3 regions of the Paenarthrobacter sp. NPDC018779 genome follow, and region 3 is predicted to be linked to each of the others. Evidence: predicted binding sites of a transcription regulator. Region 3 holds the regulator's gene; each other region holds the start of a gene.
What was found. The regulator Rex, encoded in region 3, represses fermentation and respiration genes when NADH is low (regulators of the CRP and FNR family bind a similar motif). The targets are predictions, from matches to a motif close to CTTGTGAANNNNTTCACAAG.
Positions count from the first base shown of each region.

Region 1: ACH488_RS00120 (glyceraldehyde-3-phosphate dehydrogenase) is a predicted target of Rex. The motif match lies at 2,631-2,650, and genes of this name have one in related genera.
Region 2: ACH488_RS09325 (queuosine precursor transporter) is a predicted target of Rex. The motif match lies at 2,317-2,336, and genes of this name have one in related genera.

Region 1 is NZ_JBIRZS010000001.1:17,927-22,542, reverse strand. It holds gene ACH488_RS00130 (HNH endonuclease family protein) at 1-525, opposite strand, end outside; gene ACH488_RS00125 (hypothetical protein) at 643-852, opposite strand; gene ACH488_RS00120 (glyceraldehyde-3-phosphate dehydrogenase) at 923-2,410, opposite strand; gene ACH488_RS00115 (polysaccharide deacetylase family protein) at 2,673-3,761, shown strand; gene ACH488_RS00110 (acyltransferase) at 3,809-4,543, shown strand; RNA gene rnpB (RNase P RNA component class A) at 4,555-4,616, opposite strand, start outside.
Region 2 is NZ_JBIRZS010000006.1:96,674-101,289, reverse strand. It holds gene tgt (tRNA guanosine(34) transglycosylase Tgt) at 1-1,281, shown strand, start outside; gene ACH488_RS09325 (queuosine precursor transporter) at 1,373-2,083, opposite strand; gene ACH488_RS09320 (TetR/AcrR family transcriptional regulator) at 2,388-3,050, shown strand; gene ACH488_RS09315 (TIGR01777 family oxidoreductase) at 3,047-3,946, shown strand; gene ACH488_RS09310 (hypothetical protein) at 3,943-4,377, shown strand; gene ACH488_RS09305 (methyltransferase family protein) at 4,431-4,616, opposite strand, start outside.
Region 3 is NZ_JBIRZS010000017.1:20,059-24,674, forward strand. It holds gene ACH488_RS16205 (hypothetical protein) at 1-219, shown strand, start outside; gene ACH488_RS16210 (hypothetical protein) at 498-1,289, shown strand; gene ACH488_RS16215 (redox-sensing transcriptional repressor Rex) at 1,329-2,036, opposite strand; gene ACH488_RS16220 (glutaredoxin family protein) at 2,114-2,368, opposite strand; gene ACH488_RS16225 (HAD family hydrolase) at 2,463-3,278, shown strand; gene ACH488_RS16230 (endonuclease domain-containing protein) at 3,461-4,423, shown strand; gene ACH488_RS16235 (30S ribosomal protein bS22) at 4,592-4,616, opposite strand, start outside.

The DNA of each region.
Region 1 (4,616 bases), on a different contig from region 3:
CTGCCAGGCGTCGGCCAATGCCACCACATGGTCGATCTGGAGGAGTGAACTGGTGTCCTGGCCCCTCCGGAACGAAACAGAGGCGCCAGTGTACGGCTCCTGGATTTCCCCCGCGGCGATTTTGCAGGTGGATCCATTGGTAAACTCGACGCCCGCGAGATCGCGGCGGAGGATATCGTTCCTGGTGTCGCACCCGTTGCGGTCAACATCCAGCCAGGCCGGACCGAACGCGGTGCGGTCATAGTCACTCTTCGACGACCTGCCCTTCACTTCGAGCTGGTCAAGGACCTCCGACGCTTTCCGGGCCGGGACGCGGACGGCCCCCGGCAGCGGCTTCATCCAGGCGGCATCAAAGACGGGCGCCTCCGTAGGGCCGGCGACCCATGGGCCCACAGCATCGAACTGCCCGGCGGTGAAAAACCAGGAAAGTCCACCTACGACGGTGGCGGCCAGCAGTCCCAGGATGGTCCAGGCTTGCCGGGACCGACGGCGGGCACGCTTGTAGGCAGACCACGTGATACTCAAGGGGCTCCGTTCAGTCGGGGTATACGTTGCCCTTCGAGCGTAGGACAAGGCACCGACAACGAAGCCGCTGTCCACAGTGTGCAGGGAGAGTCACACTGTGGATGGAGGATGGCTGGCCTATTGCTCGCGCATCACACGCTGCAGGTCTTCGGCTGCCACTGCCAGGAGACCCCGCAATTGCTCAACGCGCTCGTCCGTGACATCGCCGGCAGCATTGGCCGCGACGGCCTGGTCCAGCAGTTTTTGTGCCTGCTTGTGGTTGGCCTTGGCCACGTCCAAGGCGTGTTCAAGCGTGGTTTCGTGCTCCAACGTAGATTCATTTTCCATGACCCCATTGTGAGCAGGTTTCCCGGCTGATTCCAGTAACCCAGCCGGGAAACCCAGGTAACACTTTGGCTTAGGCGTTGGCTGCCTCAAGCACCGCGATGGGGGCCACGATGTCGCGGGCGGGGAACGACGGCGGGTTGACCCCTGCCATCTCCTCCATCACGCGGACAACCTGGCAGGAGTAACCGAACTCGTTGTCGTACCAGACGTAGACAACCAGGTTCTTATCGTTGGAAATCGTAGCAAGCCCGTCCACGATGCCAGCCCGGCGGGACCCTACGAAGTCCGTGGAAACCACATCCGGCGAATCGATGTAGTCGATCTGCTTGCGCAGCGGCGAGTGCAGGGACATCTCGCGGAGGTAGTCGTTCACTTCGTCACGCGTGGTGCCGTTGGCGAGGTTGAGGTTGAGGATGGCCATGGACACATCCGGCGTGGGAACGCGGATGGCGTTGCCCGTCAGCTTCCCCTGCAATTCGGGGAGGGCCTTGGCTACGGCCTTGGCGGCGCCTGTCTCCGTGATCACCATGTTCAGGGCAGCGGAGCGTCCGCGGCGGTCGCCCTTGTGGAAGTTGTCGATCAGGTTCTGGTCGTTCGTGAACGAGTGCACGGTCTCGACGTGCCCGTGGATGATCCCGAACTTGTCGTTCAGGGCCTTCAGCACGGGGGTGATGGCGTTGGTGGTGCAGGAGGCGGCGGTGACGATCTTGTCCTCGTCGGTAATGTCGGCCTGGTTGATGCCGTGCACGATGTTCTTGAGGTCGCCCTTGCCGGGAGCGGTCAGGAGGACGCGCGCAACACCCTTGCTCTGCAGGTGCTGGGAGAGACCATCGGCGTCGCGCCAGCGGCCGGTGTTGTCCACCACCAGTGCGTCCTTGATGCCGAATGCGGTGTAGTCAACCGTGGCGGGGTTGTCAGAGTAGATCACCTGGATCTGCACGCCGTTGGCCGTGATGGTGTTGGCTTCCTCGTCCACCCGGATGGTGCCTTCGAAGGAACCATGGACGGAATCGCGGCGCAGCAGGCTGGCACGCTTGACGAGGTCATTCTCGGCACCCTTGCGCACAACGATCGCCCGGAGGCGCAGCCCGTGTCCGCCGCCTGCCTTTTCGATCAGGAGGCGGGCGAGGAGGCGGCCGATGCGGCCAAAGCCATAGAGGACGACGTCGGTGCTGGTGCGGTCATCGGCGCCGCGCTTGCCCACAACGTCAGCCAGCTCCGCGCGAAGGAACTCGTCCAGGGAAACAGAGCCGTTCTCTGCGCGGTACTTTTCGGTCAGGCGGGCGATGTCGATCGCGGCAGCGCCGAGCTCCAGCTCAGCCAAGGCGTTCAGCAGGGGCGCGGTCTCTTCGAGCAGCAGCTCTGTATTGCTCATCCGGCGGGCGAAGCGGTGGGCCTTCAGGATGTTCATGGTGGACTTGTTGATCAGGCTCCGGCCGTGGATGCTGGTGACCACGTTGTTTTCCCGGTACAGCCGGCCGATCACCGGAATCATGGCCTCGGCTAGGGCCTCCCGGCCCATCCACTTATCAAGACAAGAATCTGACGTCTGGCTCACAGAACTACCTTCCTTGGGTCAACCACATACGTCTTCGTATGCAGATGGCGTCGGCCGCCCGGAGTAGTCCTGCGGCACATGCGCTGCGGGCTTCGGTCCACCCACGGCGCCTTGAACGAGAGCAAAGAAAATCCGCCGGCTGCGAACGCAGACCCGGCGGCAGAACTTCTACGTTCAGTAACCATTCTAGGGCGGGAACCCGGCGCAGTCGCCGCCCGGATGCGTGAAATCACTCACACGGGTGTCCCGTAGACTCCCCGGTGTGAATCATCCAGTGCGTCGCGAGCTGCTCCGCCAAGCGCTCCTGGCCCGAAAGGGCGGCCGCATCGGCACCGGCGGCCGGGGTGCCGTGGCCCTGCGTTTCGACGACGGCGCACGCGACTTCAGGGACAAGGTGCTGCCGCTCCTGGTCGAGCGCAGCCTGCCGTTCACCCGGGTCACCACCACGCAACGGATCGGTACTGTGCCCACCGAAAGCGATACCTGGCAGAACATCCAGCATTACTGCCTGCAGCACGGCGGCGAGGTGTGGAACCATGGCGCCACCCACAAGGACGCGTCCGGAGACGACGCCCTGCACCAGGAAATCGTGGGGGCACTGCGGGATCTGCGCCGTTTCCTGCCTCGCCTGCCGATCGACTGCTTCGCTCCCCCGGGTGGTTCCAGCATCCGTTATGACGGCCATATGCCTTCCAGGACCGTGGCAGCCTGGGCTGGAACCTTTGCCGGCAGGCTGATCAACGACTTCCACGCCCTGGCCTCCGGGTATTTCCCTGACAGCTATTACAGGCCCCTGGATGGCGTGCTGCGGGACGGGCAGAACCATTACAGCCTGGACCTGTACACGGAGACAGCTCGGGCAACGGCATTAGTGGACCGGGCGCGGGAGTGGAGGACCGGCATCGTCATGATGTGGCACGCCAACAACCTTGGCGTCAAAGACCGGCAGTCCATGGAGGCGTTCACCGCCATTCTGGACTATCTCGTGGAACAAAGGGACCAGGGTTCGCTGTTGGTTTTGACGGCATCAGGGCTGGGCACGGCAGACGCCTCAAGTACGCACCGGGACAACATCCTGGTCACTGGTTCAGGTAACCCCTTCGCGGAATCCATCCCCTATCCGCAGTACCGGCAGAACATTCCGGGCTCAACACGTGAACTGACGGCTACGGTCTCGGCACCCGCAGGTACAGCCGTGGAATCGGTGATCGGTGAATCGGCACGCCACCACGTTGTGCCCGTAGGGGGCACCTTGTACCTGCGCCACCTGGCCACCGTCCCCCTTGACGTGAAGTCCTTGGACATCACCATCAATGCGGCCAGCCGGGACGTCAGGCTCGTCCCGGTCTAGGCAACGCCGCGTTCAGGGCCACAAAATGCTCCCGGTACGCTGCGAAGGTGAACAAACTCTCAATACTGGCAGACCACGGCGATGGGTCCGGGAACAGCATCGAGTGTTCAAGGCCCATCGAAACCGGCATCGCGGTGACCTTTCGAGGCAGGAACAACCGCATCATCGTCGCGGAAGGCGCCCGGATCGCCAAGCTGCAGGCCGTTTTCGACTGCGACAACGGCACGCTCATCATCGGTCCCAGCAACAAGTCTCCGTTCAGCATGAACGTCCGAATCGGCCAGGATGCAACGGTACGCACAGGCGCAGACCTCACCACCACCAGCGTCGCCGTGGTCAGCGCCGTGGAGGGAGCCGCCGTCACGTTCGGTGACGACGTCATGATCGCCAGCAGCAACCAATTCCGGACCGACGATGGGCATCCCATCTTCGATGTGGCCACCGGCCGGCGCGTCAACCCTGCACGGGACGTTGTCATTGGCAATCACGTATGGTTTGGGGGCCAGGCGGTGGCCCTGGGCGGCGCACGCGTGGGCGACGGCTCGGTGATCGGGTTCCGCAGCGTGGTGACAGGAACCATCCCCAACAACGTCATCGCCGTGGGTTCACCCGCCCGCGTGGTCCGGCGCGACGTGGCCTGGGAAAGGCCGCACCTTTCCTTCACCAGTCCCCCGTACAAGCCGGATGCCTCATCCGTTACCAGGAGCGAGGAGTACTGGAACCTGACCGCGGAAGACGTCCCCATCTTCGAAGAACTCAGCGGCTGGCACGACCACCACTGACAAGGGGTATGTGGATGGGTTGACCGATACGCCGGGTTCTGTCATCCCGAGCCGTTACCGGCAAGGGAGTGGC
Region 2 (4,616 bases), on a different contig from region 3:
TCATCCGTTCCGTCCGCCGTTTCCGATCCTGCCTCCGGGTTCTCCTTCTCGGTGGGCCAGCGACTGACTGAAACGTCGTCGCCGTCGGACGCTTTGGTGGACGCCAACGGCGGCGAGTTCGTTGGCAGGACCGGAACCATCACCACGCCGCACGGAACCATCCAGACACCGGCGTTCATCGCCGTCGGAACCAAGGCCACCGTCAAGGCCGTGCTGCCGGAGTCCATCGCGGACCTCGGCGCGCAGGCCGTTCTGGCCAATGCCTATCACCTGTACCTGCAGCCCGGTCCCGAGATCCTCGACGCCGCGGGAGGCCTCGGCGCGTTCATGAACTGGTCCGGCCCTACCTTCACCGACTCCGGCGGATTCCAGGTGATGAGTCTCGGCTCCGGGTTCAAGAAGGTCATCGACATGAAAAATGTGGATACTTCCGGCCCGGATGACGCCGTGGCACCAGGCAAGGAACGCCTGGCGCACATCGACGACGACGGTGTCTGGTTCAAGTCCCACCTCAACGGAGACAAGCACAGGTTCTCCCCCGAGATTTCCATGCAGGTGCAGCACCAGATCGGCGCGGACATCATGTTTGCCTTCGACGAGCTCACCACGCTGCAGAACTCGCGGGCGTACCAGGAAGAGTCGTTGGAACGCACGCGCTTGTGGGCTCTGCGTTGCCTGGACGAGCATTTCTCCTTGACGGCCTCCCGCGTGGGCAGGCCGTACCAGGCGTTGTTCGGCGTGATTCAGGGTGCCCAGTATGAAGACCTCCGGCGCAAGGCCTGCCGGGACCTCGGAGCCATGCCTTTCGACGGCTACGGAATCGGCGGTGCCTTGGAGAAGGAGAACCTGGGAACGATCGTGCGCTGGTGCAACGAGGAACTTCCCGAGGACAAGCCGCGGCACCTGCTGGGCATCTCCGAGCCGGACGACATTTTCACGGCCATCGAAAACGGCGCGGACACCTTCGACTGTGTCTCCCCCACCCGCGTTGCCAGGAACTCCGCGTTCTACACCCCGTACGGCCGGTTCAACCTGTCCGGAGCGAAGTACAAGAAGGACTTCGGGCCGCTGCAGGAAGGCTGCGACTGCTACGCGTGCTTGAACTACTCGCGCGCCTACATCCACCACTTGTTCAAGGCCAAGGAGATGCTCTCGGCCACGCTCATCTCCATCCACAATGAGCGGTTCGTGGTGAAGATGGTGGACGACGCCCGTTTGGCCATCGAGTCCGGGGACTTCTTCGAGTTCAAGGCCGAAACGTTGGGGCGGTACTACTCGTAGCCTTTGTTGGGCGCCGGGTTCGCCGGAAACGTGCTTGGAGGCTGGGAAACTTCCAGCGACTGGGCACCGTTCCAGCGAACCCGGCGTGGGCTTACGCTGCGACTACTCCGTAGCTCGGCTCGCGCTTCTTGATCCAACCCACTACGAGCACGGTGATGGGCACGAAGATGAACTCGACGGCGGTCTTGTAGACGAAGCCCACCAGGACGTAATTGACGAACGAGCCTGCATCCGAGATGCCGATCACCGAGGCAGCGATGCTGCAGAAGATCAGCGTGTCCACGAATTCGCCCACCACAGAGGAACCCATGAGCCGGGCCCACAGGGTCTTCTCTCCGGTGCGTTCCTTCATCTTCACGAGGATCCAGGAGTTGATGGTCTGGCCGGCCAGGAACGCGAGCAGGGAGGCCAGCACGATCTGCGGCACCGGACCCAAGGCGCCCTCGATGGCAGCTTGCTTGGCCGTGCCGTACTCATCGTTGAAACCGGGCAGGATGATGATCACCCAGTAGCAGAGGGATGCGAACACGCTCAGCGCAAAGGACGTGATGATGGCTTTGCGGGCAACCTTGAACCCGTACACCTCACTCATCACGTCGCCCAGGATGTAGGCCAGCGGGAACAGGAAGAACCCGCCGTCGGTGATGATCGGGCCGAGCACCACCCCCTTGGAGGCACCGATGTTGGACAGGATCAGCACCACGGCCATGACCGCCAGCATGATGCCGAAGTAGGGGGATCCGATAGAGGCAAAGCGGGGAGCTGGTTTGCTCAACGTGCTGGAGCCTGAGGGCGAGGGCATGGGTCATCCGTTCGTAGTGGTTCGCGCAGGCGCTCGTTTCGAGGCCGCCCCGCTGTATTAGCACTGTGTTTGGTGGGGCATCCGGCCCGACACCAGCTACATTCTCCCACCTCCCCGATCCTCTCTCACCAAACCACCCCTCCCCCGCCGATCCTCTCTCACCAAACCACCCCTCCCCCGCCGATCCTCTCTCACCAAACCACCCCCTCCCCACCGATCCTCTCTCACTGCCAGTTTTGAACACGTTCATAAACAGTGCAATACTCATTCTTGAACACGTTCAAAATCCAGTGAGGGATATCCCATGGCAGCCAAGAGTGAGCAGACCAGACAACTCGTCGCCAGCGTCGCCCTGAAAATGTTCCGCGAGATCGGCTTCGAGAAGACCACTATGCGCGCCATCGCCCAGGAGGCCGGGGTGTCCGTCGGCAACGCCTATTACTACTTCTCCTCCAAGGATGAGCTGGTCCAGGAGCTCTACATCCAAGTCCAGGACGAGCACGCCATCGCGGCCGCGAAAACCCTCGAAGGCGTCCAGGACCTGGCCGGACGACTAAAAGCAGTGCTGCACAGCGGCATCGACGTCATGGCGCCGTACCACCAGTTCGGTTCCGATTTCATCGCGACGGCGATCCGGCCGACGTCACCCGTCAATCCGTTCGGCGAGGCGTCCAGCGCCGCCCGGGACGCTTCGCTCGCGATCTTCCGCTCCGCCGTCGACGGTTCCTCACCCGCCGTCGCGAAAAAGCTGCGCGCCGACCTGCCCGAACTGTTGTGGCTCGCCTACATGGGGATCGCGCTGTTCTGGGTTTACGACACATCCGAGGGCCAGCGCCGCACGCGCAAACTGATTGACGGCGCGGCGCCGCTGGTGGCCCGCGGGCTGTCGCTGGCGAAAATTCCGGGTGTCAGCAAGGTGTTCGACGACGTCCTCGGCTTGGTCCGCAACGTCAGGGAAGACTCATGACACGGACGGTGGTGCTCGCTGGCGCTTCGGGGTTCATCGGCAGCTACTTTCGGCGGCGGTTCGTTGAGGAGGGGTGGCAGGTGCGAACCATTGGTCGCGATGCTTGGGCTGACGCGCAATGGAACGACGACGGCGGCATGACCCGCGTGCTGAACGGCGCCGAGCTGCTGGTGAACCTCGCCGGACGGACCGTGAACTGCCGTTACAACGATCGGAACCGCCGGGAGATCCTCGATTCGCGGGTCTTGACGACGCGGTCATTGGGGGTGGCGTTGTCCAATTGCGGCGAACCCCCGCGGACGTGGATCAACGCAAGCACAGGAACCATCTACCGGCATGCTAAGGATCGGCCGCAATCGGAGATGTCCGGCGAACTTGGCCGGGGATTCTCCGTGTCCGTGGCCCGTGCATGGGAGGACGAACTGGCCGCGGCTGTGGTGCCGGCTACTCGGAAAGTGCCGCTGCGGATCGCGATTGTCCTGGGTGGGGACGGCGGAGTGATGGGTCCTTTCCGGAACCTGGCCCGCGGTGGTTTGGGCGGACATATGGGTCCAGGCACACAAAAGTTCAGCTGGATCCATGTGGAGGACTTGTTCCGGGCCGTATTGTTCATCCACCACCGGCCCGCGCTTTCTGGACCTGTCAATGCCGCGTCGCCGTATCCGGTGGACAACCGAGAGCTGATGACGTTGGTTCGACAAAGCCTCGGTATGCCGTTCGGCCTTCCAACGCCGAAGTGGTTGCTGGAGCTGGGCGCGGTGATGATCCGCACTGAGACGGAGCTCGTCTTGAAGAGCCGCTGGGTGGAGCCACGCAGGTTGCTTGACGCAGGGTTTGCCTTTGAGCACCCGTCCTTGGCGGGCGCCCTCAACGAGATTGTGGCGGCAAAGTCATGAACGACTGGGACGACGAGATGGGCTTAGCCGAGCCGCGGTGCTCACAGTACGACCCTCGGGACCGCGTGATTTTGACCGGCAAGAGTCTCGCTGTGGGTGTCCCGGTTGCCTATGTGGTCTTCAGTTCACTGCTGACCACGCAGGCTCCGGGTTGGGCATTGATCTTCTTCATCTACGCGGCCATCCCCGCAGCATTCATCGGCACCGCGGTAGGGGCCGTCCTGGGATGGGCACTTCGCCGCGTCCGAAACCAGTGGATTCACGTTGCCGTGTTCTTCGCAGCCGGCGCCTTGATCTGCGTACCCTTCGGCGGCTTCTCAAGCTGGGGTGCAACTCTTTTCAGCCTATCCATTGCTTTGGCGGCGGGGGTGGGCCGGTTATCGGTGTGGAAGCTCGTCAAACTCAACCCCCAACGCTCTCTCACCGAATAACCCCAATCCCCCATCCCTCTCTCACCAAATAGCCCCATCCCCAGAACCGTCTATCACTGTGGTTTATCGGCGCGCATAAGTCTGCTCGCGGGGTTGCCCACATAGCGCGGCACGGCCCGCATGTACTCGGCGTATTTGTAACCGAATTTCGTGAGGAGCGCCTTTTCCTCCCACAAAACCCCGACGTGTTCAACAAGGATCCCGGCGGGCAGTGTGGCCAATGCCCCGGAGGAACCCCG
Region 3 (4,616 bases):
ATGAAGATGAAAGAGGGCAAGGAATGGGCCCGACTGGCCCTGACCATCATTGCCGGCGTTTCCCTGCTACTGGCCATTTTCGGTGCGGCAAACATGGGTTCAGCCGGCTCGGGCCTCGGCGGCAACCTGTTCAGCTTCCTGGTCAGCGCCGTCGCCGTCGTCCTTATGTGGCTCCCGAACTCGCAGCTCTGGTTCAAGGCAGTCAAGGGCACCGCCTGACGCGGAACCCGGGTACCGCCGTCGTGCACTAAGACGCCGTGCACTAAGACCAGCGGTGATGAAGGCCGCGGACTTCCCAACGGAGGCCGCGGCCTTCATCATGCAGGAGTACGGCCATGTACGCCTGCGTGATGATTTCTCCACACGCGGGAAATTCCTGCGTGTGATCCTCCGTACCACCGGGAGGCTGGGGGTACGGTGGATTCAGAACCATGGTGGGGGCACTTTGTTCTTGTTGACCCCAGCAGTATCAGCCGTCGACCAAGCAAAGGAATGCCATGAGCAACCCTCCCTACCCGCCGTCAAACCCGGGCGACTCCACTCCGGAGCAGCAGGGATCCCAGCCTTCGGCACCACAGTACGGACAGCAGTCCGAACCCAATGCTCCGCAGTACGGCCAGCCGTCCGCGCCGCAATACGGCCAGCAGGCTCCGAACGCTCCCCAGTACGGGCAGCAGTCCGCGCCGCAATACGGCCAGCAGGCTCCCCAGTACGGCCAACAGCCCTCTCCCTACGGCCAGCAGCCCGGATCGCCTTACGGCCAGGCCGCACCCCAGTACGGCCAGGACACCAACTGGCCCAGCCAGCAGCCGGGCCCCAGCACGGTCCCCCAGATGGTCAACATCGCTTTCTGGATGATCGTGGCCGCCGGAATCCTCTCGGCCATCAGCTCGCTGCTCCTGGCAACTACGGGTTCGGACGCCTTCATCAACTCCATGGTCCAGCAGGCAGCAGCCCAAGGCACCGAGTTCCCTGAGGGCTCCCTCGAAGGAATGAGGGGCGTCATCACCGTTGGTGCCATCATCGGCGCCATCGTGTCCCTCGGCCTTTATGCGCTGGTGGCATTCCCTGTCCGCAAGGGCAAGAACTGGGCCCGTATCCTCGGTACCGTCTTCGCCGCCATCTCGGTCCTTGGCCTGACCGGCCTGTTCCAGTTCGGCGCCACGTACGGCATCCTGCAGCTGCTGGTGATCCTGCTGGGAGTCGCGGCAATCGTCATGCTGTACCTGCCGGCGTCGGCACCGTACTTCCGCAAGCAGCAGCCGTTCGGCAACCCGTACGGCCGCTAAACCCAAACAGAACGTCAACGGGCGCGGACCCGGCGAAGGCTAAACGGCCTGGCCCGGTGTCTGCGCCCGTTGTGCGTGGTAGGCAAGGATCTGTAGTTCCGTGGCCATGTCCACCTTGCGGAGGTTGACATGCGGGGGTACCTGGAGGAGCACGGGGGCGAAGCTGAGGATGCTGCGGATTCCGGCCCCGATCACGCGATCACATACTTCCTGGGCCACCGTCGCCGGGAGGGCCAAAACCACCATGTTGGTGTGGGTGCGCTCCAGGACCCGTTCAAGTTCTGCGGAGTCGCTGACCCTGAGCCAGCCAACCTCGTTGCCGATCACCATGGGGTCGGCATCGAAAATGGCCACCACGTCGAAGCCCCGGGATTCGAAGCCGCCGTACCGGGCCAGCGCCTTGCCGAGGTTACCGGCGCCGACGATTGCCACTTTCCAGTCGTGTGTCAGCCCGAGGGCAGCGGCGATGTGCCGGCTCAAGTACTGGACCTCGTACCCTACTCCGCGGGTTCCGTACGAGCCGACGTAGGAAAGGTCCTTCCGGAGCGTCGATGAGCTGACGCCCGAGGCCTCAGCCAGCGCATCCGAGGAAACGCGTTCCACGCCTTCGGCTAGGAGGGAGTTGAGCGCACGCAAATAGAGGGTCATCCGGGCCACAGCCGCGGGCGGGATCTGCTTGGCGGCAGGTTCGTTGTCCCCGGTTGTTGCTTCCGGTGACGGTTCCAGCGCAGTCACGGTATTCTCCATTGCGTCGCTTGTTGTTCCACTCTATGGCTCTTGACCGGGCTCAACAAAAAGCCATTTCCTTGCGTGGGCAGCGCCCCTTAGCCCTCCAGCGCTTTCTTCAAAAGACGGGTGAGTCGCTGCTCATCGATGGTCCAGAAGTCGCGCTGTACACCGTCCACCAACAGCACCGGAATCTCCTCGGCGTACCGCTCGCGGAGCGCGGCGTCGCCGTCGATCGAGGTTTCGCTCCACTGCACGCCGAGGCCCGAGGTAACGCGTTCGACGGCGGCACGCGCCGCGGTGCATAGGTGGCAGTCGGCTTTGGTGAGGAGGACGACGTCGGGAATAGGCATGACTCAACGTTACCGGCTGCGGCGGCAGCACCCACGCGGCGGCCGACCATGACGCGCGAAGCGCGAGGCACCTGCAATTGACTAGACTCAAGGCATGCCCGACGAGAAGGACGCCGCTGTGCTCGCAGATGCCAAAGTGCCGCAGCACACCGGCGAGGCTGCTTTCTTCGACGTCGACAACACCCTGATGAAGGGCGCCAGCCTCTTCCACGTGGCCCGCAAAATGTACGAACGCAAGGCCTTCACGCTGTCGCAGGCCGCGGGCTTCGCGTGGAAGCAGTTCAAGTTCGTGATGCGTGGCGAGAACATGGAAGATGTCCATGCGGTCCGTGACTCAGCGCTGACCTTGGCTGCGGGCATTTCGGTGGACGACATCAAAGCGCTGGGCGAAGAGGTCTACGACGAGATGATCGAGTCGCGGATCTGGCCCGGCACCAAGGCACTGGCCGAACAGCACTTGCGGGTTGGCCGCAAAGTCTGGCTCGTCACAGCCACTCCCATCGAAGTGGCTACCGTCATCTCCACGCGGCTTGGTTTGACTGGCGCGCTGGGAACCGTCGGCGAGATCGAGAACGGCACCTACACGGGCAGGCTCGTGGGCGACATCCTGCACGGCCCGGCGAAGGCTGTGGCCGTCCAGCTCGTTGCGGACCGTGAGGGCCTGGACCTGGACCACTGCTGGGCTTACAGCGACTCCGCCAACGACATCCCTTTGCTCACTTTGGTTGGCCACCCCGTGGTCATCAACCCGGATGCCCGCCTGCGCCGGCACGCCCGCGAGAACAACTGGCCGGTGTACGACTTCCGTTCGGGCCGCCGCGCAGCCACCCTCGGACTGAAGGCAGCAACCGTGGGCGGCGCCATCTACGGCCTGTGGCGCGGATTCAGCCGCTTCCGCAGCCCCCGCTAAAACCCTCTCTCACCAAACACCCCCTCCCGACCGACGCTCTCTCACCAAACACCCCCTCCCCACCGACGCTCTCTCACCGAACCACCCCACCGGCCGCACCCTCTCTCACCACGGGAGGCCAACGCCCGGCGGCCTGTGGATAACTTCTGCAGGCAGGGTGCCTTCTGGGCAAGAATGCCCGTATGCAAAAACCCTCGACCTTTCCTCAGGCACTGGCTTCGGCGCCATTTACCCTCAACCAAGCCAAGGCGTTCGGCGTAGGGAAGCGGCAGCTTTGGAAACGGAGTTCGATCGAGGGGGTCAGTCAGGGAATCTTCAGGCCTTCGGACTGGGAGTTCGATTTAGCCTCCGCGGCTCGGTCCCTGTCGTCCGCGAGTCCGGGCGCCTGGATTTCGCACATAACAGCGGCGCGGCTCCAAGGCCTTTACTTGCCGCCATGGCTGGCCGATTCGAATGAGTTACACCTCAGCAAGCCCCGGAAACTACCGTCAGTTCGTCGGCGAGGTGTTATCGGACACACGGTAGTTGTCGACGACTCTGAAATCGAGTTCGAACACGGCATGTGGATGAGCACCAGGCCCCGAACTTGGCTGGACTTGGCACGCCAATTGCCCCTGAGGGAACTCGTTTGCGTCGGCGATCAGCTCATTCGCGTTCCCCGGCCCGAGTTCGAAGGCCGGGACACCCCATTTGCATCAATCAATGACCTTCGCGCGCTGATAGCACGGCATAAGAATCTTCAAGGAGTGGTGCGCGCCCGTGAAGCCCTGGATCTGATGCGCGTCGGAGCCGACTCCGCTACTGAGTCCCTGCTTCGACTGGCAATGCTCGATGCTGGCATCGCGGAGCCGGACTTGCAGGTGCGACTTCGCCTGAACGATCCATTCTCGCCGTCTGCGGACCTTGGTTTTCGGGAACGGCGCGTGGCCATTCAGTACGACGGCGGACATCACCTTTCGGAGGAGCAGATCTTTAGCGATCGACGCCGGGATAGAGCCTTTGAAGCGGCGGGATGGACAGTGCTTGTCTTCGGGAAGGACGATCTGGCGGACGGCTTCACCAAGGCAATAGTCGGAATCAAGAAGGCACTCCGAACCGGGTGGACGGATCCGTCGGTCGAATCCGGTTTCGCGTCCGGACGGTGAGAGAGCGTCCGCCCCAAACAGGCGTTCGGTGAGAGAGCGTCCGCCCCAAACGGGCGTTCGGTGAGCGACGGTTTGGAATTTGGGGGGATTCGGTGAGAGAGCGTCCGGGGGTGCAGAAATGCCCGCCGCCTTTGCAGGCAACGGGCATTCACGCTTGATGAAGTATCTCTACTTCTTATTGCGGCGCTGGTGG